2 regions of the Neorhizobium sp. T7_12 genome follow, and region 1 is predicted to be linked to the other one. Evidence: predicted binding sites of a transcription regulator. Region 1 holds the regulator's gene; the other holds the start of a gene.
The links. Region 1 encodes PhoB, which activates phosphate uptake and scavenging genes when phosphate is short. Its sites were predicted from a motif close to TGTCATNNANCTGTCAT; they were not measured.
Positions count from the first base shown of each region.

Region 2: C5J26_RS26830 (DUF2794 domain-containing protein) is a predicted target of PhoB. The motif match lies at 1,679-1,695, and genes of this name have one in related genera.

Region 1 is NZ_PVBK01000002.1:189,185-193,481, forward strand. It holds gene pstA (phosphate ABC transporter permease PstA) at 1-168, shown strand, start outside; gene pstB (phosphate ABC transporter ATP-binding protein PstB) at 182-997, shown strand; gene phoU (phosphate signaling complex protein PhoU) at 1,043-1,756, shown strand; gene phoB (phosphate regulon transcriptional regulator PhoB) at 1,778-2,461, shown strand; gene C5J26_RS06885 (winged helix-turn-helix domain-containing protein) at 2,476-3,162, shown strand; gene C5J26_RS06890 (endonuclease domain-containing protein) at 3,416-3,772, shown strand; gene C5J26_RS06895 (hypothetical protein) at 4,139-4,297, opposite strand, start outside.
Region 2 is NZ_PVBK01000019.1:8,313-12,609, reverse strand. It holds gene C5J26_RS26840 (Bax inhibitor-1/YccA family protein) at 1-592, shown strand, start outside; gene C5J26_RS26835 (GNAT family N-acetyltransferase) at 702-1,259, shown strand; gene C5J26_RS26830 (DUF2794 domain-containing protein) at 1,269-1,658, opposite strand; gene C5J26_RS26825 (thioredoxin family protein) at 1,953-2,702, opposite strand; gene C5J26_RS26820 (sulfite exporter TauE/SafE family protein) at 2,898-3,641, opposite strand; gene acnA (aconitate hydratase AcnA) at 3,750-4,297, opposite strand, start outside.

The DNA.
Region 1 (4,297 bases):
CTCGACCCGTCGACGGCGCTGCCGGTCCAGATCTACATGTGGGCGAACGAAGCGGAGCGCGCGTTCGTCGAGCGTACCTCGGGAGCAATCATCATCCTGCTCCTGTTCCTCATCCTAATGAATGTTGGCGCAATTCTCTTGCGGCGTCGCTTCGAGCGGCGCTGGTAGAAGGAGTATGACAATGAATATGATGTCAGAATCGGCAGTAGAAAAGGCGCTGGACCAAAAGATGAGCGATGCTTCCCACAAGATGATCGGCAAGGACGTTTCGGTTTACTACGGCGAAAAGCGTGCGCTTTTCGACGTGAACCTCAACGTTCGCGAAAACACTGTGACGGCTCTCATCGGTCCTTCCGGCTGCGGCAAGTCCACCTTCCTGCGCTGCCTCAACCGCATGAACGACACGATCGAGAATTGCCGCGTCACCGGCAAGATCACCCTCGACACGGACGATATCTACGACAATAACATCGACGTCGTGGAACTTCGCGCCCGCGTCGGCATGGTGTTCCAGAAGCCGAACCCGTTCCCGAAGACCATCTACGAGAACATTTCCTACGGTCCGCGCATCCACGGCCTTTCCAAGAACAAGGCCGACATGGACCAGATCGTCGAGGCGAGCCTGCAGCGCGCCGGCCTCTGGGGCGAAGTCAAGGATCGCCTGCACGAATCCGGCACGGGCCTCTCCGGCGGCCAGCAGCAGCGTCTGTGCATCGCCCGTGCGATCGCCGTGTCGCCGGAAGTCATCCTCATGGACGAACCCTGTTCGGCTCTCGACCCGATCGCGACCGCCAAGGTCGAAGAACTCATCCATGAACTGCGTGCCAACTACACGATCGTGATCGTGACGCACTCGATGCAGCAGGCTGCCCGCGTGTCGCAGCGTACCGCCATGTTCCATCTCGGCCAGCTCGTCGAGGAGAACGACACCGACAAGATGTTCACCAATCCCGACGATCAGCGCACCCAGGATTACATCATGGGCCGCTTCGGCTGATCCAGCCGATTGTGCCGCCTGAAAATCAATTTTGAGGACTAGAAGATGGCATCGACCCATATCCTGTCGGCTTATGACGACGAACTGAAATACCTGAGCCGCCGCATTTCCGAAATGGGCGGCCTCGCCGAGCAGATGTGCTCGGACGCCGTGCGGGCGCTGGTCAATTCCGACGCCGCACTCGCGCAGAAGGTCATCTCCGACGACGTGATCCTCGATCACGCCGAGCGCGAGATCGGCGACAAGGCGATCATCACGATCGCCCGCCGCCAGCCGGTTGCAGCCGACCTTCGCGAGATCGTCGGTTCGCTGCGCATCGCCTCCGATCTCGAGCGCGTCGGCGACCTTGGCAAGAACACCGCCAAGCGCGTCATCGCGGTTCAGGGCACCGGCGTTCCGCGCAAGCTCGCCCGCGGCCTCGAACATCTCTCCGATCTCGCCCTCGTGCAGCTCAAGGACGTCCTCGACGTCTACGCGACGCGTTCGGCGGAAAAGGCCGAGGCGATCCGCAGCCGCGACGAGGAAATCGACGCGATGTACACCTCGCTGTTCCGCGAACTCCTCACCTACATGATGGAGGATCCGCGCAACATCACCACCTGCACGCATCTTCTGTTCTGCGCCAAGAACATCGAGCGTATCGGCGACCACGCCACCAATATCGCCGAGACCATCTACTACATGACGACGGGCGCCCAGCCGGAAGGCGATCGTCCGAAGGACGACTCGTCGAACACGCTCGGCGCGATCACTGAATAGAACTGACGGAGCAGGCCAAGAATGCTGCCGAAAATCGCTGTCGTAGAAGACGAAGAAGCGCTGAGCGTGCTTCTTCGTTACAATCTGGAAGCCGAGGGTTATGAGGTCGATACCGTTTTGCGGGGCGACGAAGCCGAAATTCGGCTTCAGGAGCGGGTACCCGACCTTCTGATCCTGGACTGGATGCTGCCAGGCGTTTCCGGCATCGAACTCTGCCGCCGGCTGCGCATGCGCCCGGAAACCGAGCGCCTGCCGATCATCATGCTGACGGCCCGCGGCGAGGAGAGCGAACGTGTTCGCGGCCTCGCCACCGGCGCCGACGACTATGTGGTAAAACCCTTCTCGACGCCGGAACTGATGGCCCGCGTCAAGGCCATGCTGCGCCGGGCCCGGCCCGAGGTGCTCTCCAGCGTTCTCCGCTGCGGCGATATCGAACTCGATCGGGAAACCCATCGCGTTCACCGCAAGAGCCGCGAAGTGCGCCTTGGCCCGACCGAATTCCGCCTGCTCGAATTCCTGATGGCAGCGCCAGGGCGGGTCTTCTCCCGCTCGCAGCTTCTGGACGGCGTCTGGGGCCACGACATCTATGTCGACGAGCGTACGGTCGACGTCCATGTGGGAAGACTTCGCAAGGCACTCAACTTCTCCAACATGCAGGATGTCATCCGCACCGTCCGCGGTGCCGGATACTCCATGGAAACATAGTTGGTGGCCACGAGATGAGCGCGCGGGTCCTGTTGGTCGACGACGACGAGTCGTTCCGTCTGATATTGCAGAAAGCCCTCGTGGCCGACAGCTTCGTCGTATCGATGCTGGCAAGTGGAGCCGAGATCTCAGATCGCCTGAAAGCCGTTCCGCCGGATATCCTGGTCATGAGTTCGGATCTTCCGGGCGTGCGAGGTCTCGAGGTCTGCCGCGAGGTGCGTCTCGACCCTGTGTTATCGCGCCTTCCGATCATCCTCCTCGTGCCGTCGGGTGGCGAGGGCCTTCACCTCATCGCCCTTGCGGCGGGTGCCGACGATTGCCTCATGAAGCCATTTTCCCCGGTCGAGCTCGTCGTCCGTGTGAAAAACCTGCTGAGGCGCGTCAATCCCGCCCTCTTGGACCACATGCTCAAGGTCGGCGATCTCACGCTCGACCGGGAGGCCCATCGGGTTCACCGGCAGAAACGTGAGGTCAAGCTCGGGCCGAAGGAGTTCAAGCTTCTTGAATTCCTGATGCGCACCCCAGGCAAGGTCTATTCCCGCTCGGAGCTCAAGGCATCCCTGTGGGGCGACGACACGACCGTCGATGAGCGCGCGATCGACGTCCATATAGGCCGGCTTCGCAAAGTCATCAGCCTTGGCAAGTCCGACAACGTGATCCGGACCGTGCGCGGCGCCGGATACGCATTGGGCGATTTCTGACGCCCCCATTGGCCTCGAGGCTCACCTTTACCCTGACCGTCTCATGCCGCCGACGGATCATAGCCATGGAAGCTGGCGGGTTTGCTGTTGGCACCGGCGTTGGATCCCCTCTCTTGGAATTTCTAACACTTAGCTGAAGCTAAGATGTTGAAATTCCATTCTCCCCCGCCAGGGGGGAGATAGGGCGCCTGCCGCGCTCTTGCCGTACCCTTCGTCTCCGTGCGTAAATGCATGGACACCATCGGGGATTGTGATGCGCCGCGACATTCCGGATCGACATCGACGGTTTGCGAGAGCCATGCGGTTGGATTCCACCAAGGCGGAAAATATCCTGTGGCAGGCCGCCCGCAACCGGCAGATCGGCGGCTTCAAGTTCAAGCGTCAGGTTCCGCTGGACGGTTATATCCTCGATTTCGTCTGCTTCGAAGGGCGGTTGATCATCGAGGTGGATGGCGGACAACACGCCGGGAGCATATCCGACGAAGTCCGGGATGCATATTTCCAAAGCCAGGGCTTTCGCATCCTGCGCTTCTGGAACGACGAGGTGGTGACGAATCTCGATGGCGCGGTGCTGACCATTCTGGCGGAGCTGAGGAACGGTGGGGAGTGAATCTGCCGATCGGTCGGCGGACCCCCTAACCAACAAAATCTATGACTTAGCTGGCGCTAAGATCATGATTTTGTAGCCTCTCCCGCCAGGGGAGAGGTAGTGGTGCCACGCTTGCTGCCGCGCTTGCCTCGCTGTGGTGCGACAGTGCCGCGGGTTACCTCTCCCCCTGCGGGAGAGGAAGAAAAATCGGTACTTAGCGTCAGCTAAGTGCCAGATTTTTCAGGTGAGGGGATTTGCTGTTGGCGCCGGCGTTGAACCCTCTCTCTTGGAATTTCAAATGCTTAGCTGAAGCTAAGTGCTAGAAATTCCCCCCGCAAGAAGGCAGACAGAGGCCGTGCATGGCTTCACGCATTCCCTGAACTTTACCTAGGGTGCGAGCGAAGGTGGCGCTATCTCATTCCACGACTGGATGAAACGCTGAGTTTCTGTCGGGTAGAGATCAGCCGCGTAGACATTAAATATTCTGAAATACGCATCACCGCATGCGTCGGTAGTATGCCACGTCAGGTTGGCCAGATCACTGTA
Region 2 (4,297 bases), on a different contig from region 1:
CGCCCGGCTTCCGAACGGCATCCTGCTGACCAGCCTCGGCGCTGCGATCTACGGTTCGCCGCTTCGCTGGGTCGTCATGCTCGCGCCGCTCGCGGTGGTGTTCTTCCTGAGCTTCCGCGTTCATAAGATGAGCGTCGGCGCGGCACAGGCCACTTTCTGGGGCTACGCGGCCCTGATGGGTCTTTCGCTGTCGTCGATCTTCCTGATCTACACGTCGCAAAGCATCGTGCAGACGTTCTTCATCACGGCTGCCTCCTTCGGCGCCCTGTCGCTTTACGGCTACACGACGAAGAGAAGCCTGTCGGGCATGGGCTCGTTCCTGATCATGGGCCTGTTCGGCCTGATCATCGCCTCGATCGTCAACATTTTCCTGGCGTCTTCCGCACTCGGCTTCGCGATCTCCGCGATCGGCGTGCTGATCTTCGCAGGCCTCACCGCCTACGATACGCAGAAGATCAAGGAAATGTACTTTGACGGCGACGACGTCGCGGTTGCTGGCCGCAAGGCCATCATGGGCGCTCTGACCCTCTACCTCGACTTCATCAACCTCTTCACGTTCCTCCTCCAGTTCCTGGGCAACCGGAACAACTGATCTCGAGGAATTCGAATAGGAAAAGGCGGCCTCCGGGCCGCCTTTTTTATTGCCCGGCCTCGCGCCTCGGCATAGGCTTGGCAGTCCCTTTCAACGGCCTGAAATCTCAATGACATTCCATCTCCGCGACGCCTCCCCCGCCGATCTTCCCGCCATCACCGAGATCTATCGCGACAGCGTGCTGAACGGCACCGCAAGCTATGAGATCCTGGCCCCCGATCAGGCGGAGATGACGGCCCGCTTCGAGGCGATCCGGACCAAGGGTTACCCCTATATCGCAGCGGAACAGGAAGATGGCACCCTGCTCGGTTATGCCTACGCCTCGGCCTTCCGGACCCGTCCCGCCTATCGCTGGCTGGTCGAGGACTCGATCTACCTGGCGCCGGAAGCGCGCGGCAAGGGCGTGGGCAAGGCGCTACTCAAGGAACTGCTGGTGCGCTGCGAGGCGCTCGGTTTCCGCCAGATGGTCGCCGTGATCGGCGGTGCAAGCCCCGCCTCCGTGGCGCTCCATCGCGGCCTCGGCTTCGAACTGACGGGCACCCTGAAGGGCACCGGCTTCAAGCACGGAAAGTGGCAGGATACGGTGCTGATGCAGGTCTCGCTCGGCGAAGGCAATGAAACCGATCCGGATCCCGGCGTCTATCCCGGCTCGCTGTTTACCGAATAGAGCGCCGCCTCAGTCGATGAGTTTCAGCACCTTGTCGAACACCTTGAGCACCTGCGGCAGCTCATGGCCGCGCTTCATGATCATGCCATGGGTGTTCATCACGGAGTAGGCGCCCTGCTTGCCGGCGAGCTTCGGGTTTTTCTCTATCCGGAAGAGCGGGCTTTCGCCGGAGCGTTTGAAGACGGAGAACACGGCCCGGTCCTTGAGGTGGTCGATCGCGTAGTCCTTCCACTCCCCCTCGCCGACCATTCGGCCGTAAATCCTCAAGATTGCATCGAGTTCGCGCCGGTGGAAGGTGACCGGCGCGGGATCGCGGTTCTGCCGATATTCACTGAGATCGACGACGACGGCTGCGTCCCGGGGTCTCTGGCTCCCCGGCAAATCCGGCTGATCTGTCATCAAGACTCCCAAATCGTCAAATGTCAGAGATGTGACAGTGTGCCCGAGAGGCCGTAAAAATCAACCCCGGCAATTCGCCCGGAACGAACCGTCACGATTTTATTCTTGCCCCATTTCGAACAAAAGAGTGCCCGATTTCGAAGCGAGATTGGCATCGTTGGTTGGCGCCGTTTTCAGCGCCATATGGCCCGGTCTGGTGCATTGACCCTTACCCCCAGCCCCCCAATGTTATTGGATCGGGCCGCCAACAACAGTTTCACGCACAATACGGCAGGCCAGAGACCGCACGCGCGGTCAGTATTTTTTGCGGCCTGCCATCAGCACGGTGGCGCCGAGAATTGCCGCTGGCTCGCCGCCTTGGCCGGAAGTCTGCAGCAAGATCGCGCAACCATCCTTCTTCGACTTCCCCATCAGCTTGCCGGGCAGGGTCAGCTTCATGCTCTGGCCGTTCCAGGTGCCGACCGACTGCACGTCGTAGACGGCGTGCCAATATTCCATCGTCTTGCCGCTGTTTTCACCCTTGGTGACATCCACCAGCTGGCGTTTCGTGAAATAGGCGACGACGACGTCCGCCTGGCCCTTGCCGTCGCCGATCTCGATCTCGATTTCGTCGCCACGCATCGCCGCGGTGACCGGGACGTCGAGCCCCTTGCCCGTTTGGCCGAGTGCCTTCACCTTGTCGTTGATGATCGTGAGGTCGGTGCCCTTGACGTGATCGCGGCCATTGATGACAGCCTGCGGGGTATAGACGCCGCTCCGCCCCAGCGTCTTGGCATAACCATATTGCCGCTCGGTATTTTCCCTGGAGCTCAGCGTGTCGGTCCAGCCGAGATAGTTCCAGTAATCGACGTGGTAGGAAAGTACGACCATGTCTCCCTGCGCCACCAACTCACCCAGAGCCGCATCGGCCGGCGGGCAGGAGGAGCAGCCTTGGGAGGTAAAAAGTTCGATCACGCCCTTCGGCGCCCTGACCTCTCCTGCAAATGCAGTGCCCGCATAAAACAGGCCCGCAACAAGGAGTACGGAGCGAAAACGAAAGGGCATGGGTGGCGGACCTTTTTATCAGGGTAACTGTTATCCACGATTGCTCGCGGCGATCAAGGGCCTAACGCACGGGATGGCGGAAAGTAACCACCGGGCGCCCTCAAGAGAAAGTCACGAAGGGGTGAAGACCGGATATTTGATCGGTTTCCGAATGCGTTTCGTCGGGTGCCAAACTTGGCGAAAAACGCGCCGAGGTCAAATCAGTTTGAGCAGGCCTTGAGTAAAATAAACGGCACCCACGCCGGTGACGATCCAGCGCGTCCAGGCGCGGAAATTCTGGTCGGTCATCTTCTGCAATATGTCGTTGCCGGCCCGCGCCCCGAGGATCGCGATCGGCGCCGCGACCAGCACCGCAATCCACTCGGTGGTCGGCAGTTCCGAGGCCGCATTCCAGTAGAATACCACTTTCGTGGCATGCGAGGCGACCTGTACGGCCGCCTTGGTGGCGATCACCTTGCGCCGGTCCATCGTCGTGTGGATGAAGAAGATATCGATCGTCGGCCCCGATACGCCGACGCCGACCGTCAACGCGCCGGCGATCAGTCCGCAGGCCAGTGCATGCAGCGGCTTCGAGGCGTCGAGCCGCAGCTTCGATACCGGCATCCAGACCAGGATCGGCATCAGCCCGATAGCGATCGACACCACGATCAGGTCCGGTTGATAGTCGACGACCAGCAGGATGATGCTCGAGATGACCAGACCCAGGCCCAGGATACCAAGAATGCGGTAGTCGATATAGGCGCGCGAGAACCAGGCACGCGACCCGTTCGAGACCATCTGGATGACGCCGTGGATGGCGATCGCGGTACTGACGGGAAAGAGGAAAAGCAGCACCCAGAGCAAGATCAGCCCGCCCGCCATGCCGAAAATTCCCGAAAGCAGCGATGTCAGGAAAACGGTGACGGCCATTCCGATGAGGATGACGACGGTCAAGGGCACGGGACCTTGGGGAGGACGATGTCGCGCTGAGGACAGGCGTACGGACATCGGCTATCGGGAGGAAATCCGCCGGAGGTTTCGCTCCGGCGGATGATTGGCTGTTTCGCTTTAAGCGGCGAGGTCGCGCAGAACGGTCTGCAGGATGCCGCCATTGTTCATGTAGATGACCTCGTCGAGCGTATCGATGCGGCAGAGGATGTTGATTTCCTTCACCGTGCCGTCGCCGTAGGTGATCTTGGCGGTCTTCCATTCGCGCGGCTTGATGTCGCCTTCGAGACCGAGAATCTCGACGGTCTCGTCGCCCTTGAGGTCGAGGCTGGCCCAGGTCGTGCCCTCTTCGAAGACGAAGGGAACGACGCCCATGCCGACCAGGTTCGAGCGGTGGATACGCTCGAAGGACTGGGCGATGACCGCCTTGACGCCGAGCAGGTTGGTGCCCTTCGCGGCCCAGTCGCGCGACGAACCGTTGCCGTATTCGACGCCGGCGAAGATGACCAGCGGTACGCCCTCTTCCCTGTACTTCATGGCCGCGTCGTAGATCGACATCTCTTCCTTGGACGGATAGTGGAAGGTGTAGCCGCCTTCCTTGCCGTTCGGGCCGAGCATGTAGTTGCGGATGCGGATGTTGGCGAACGTGCCGCGCATCATCACTTCAT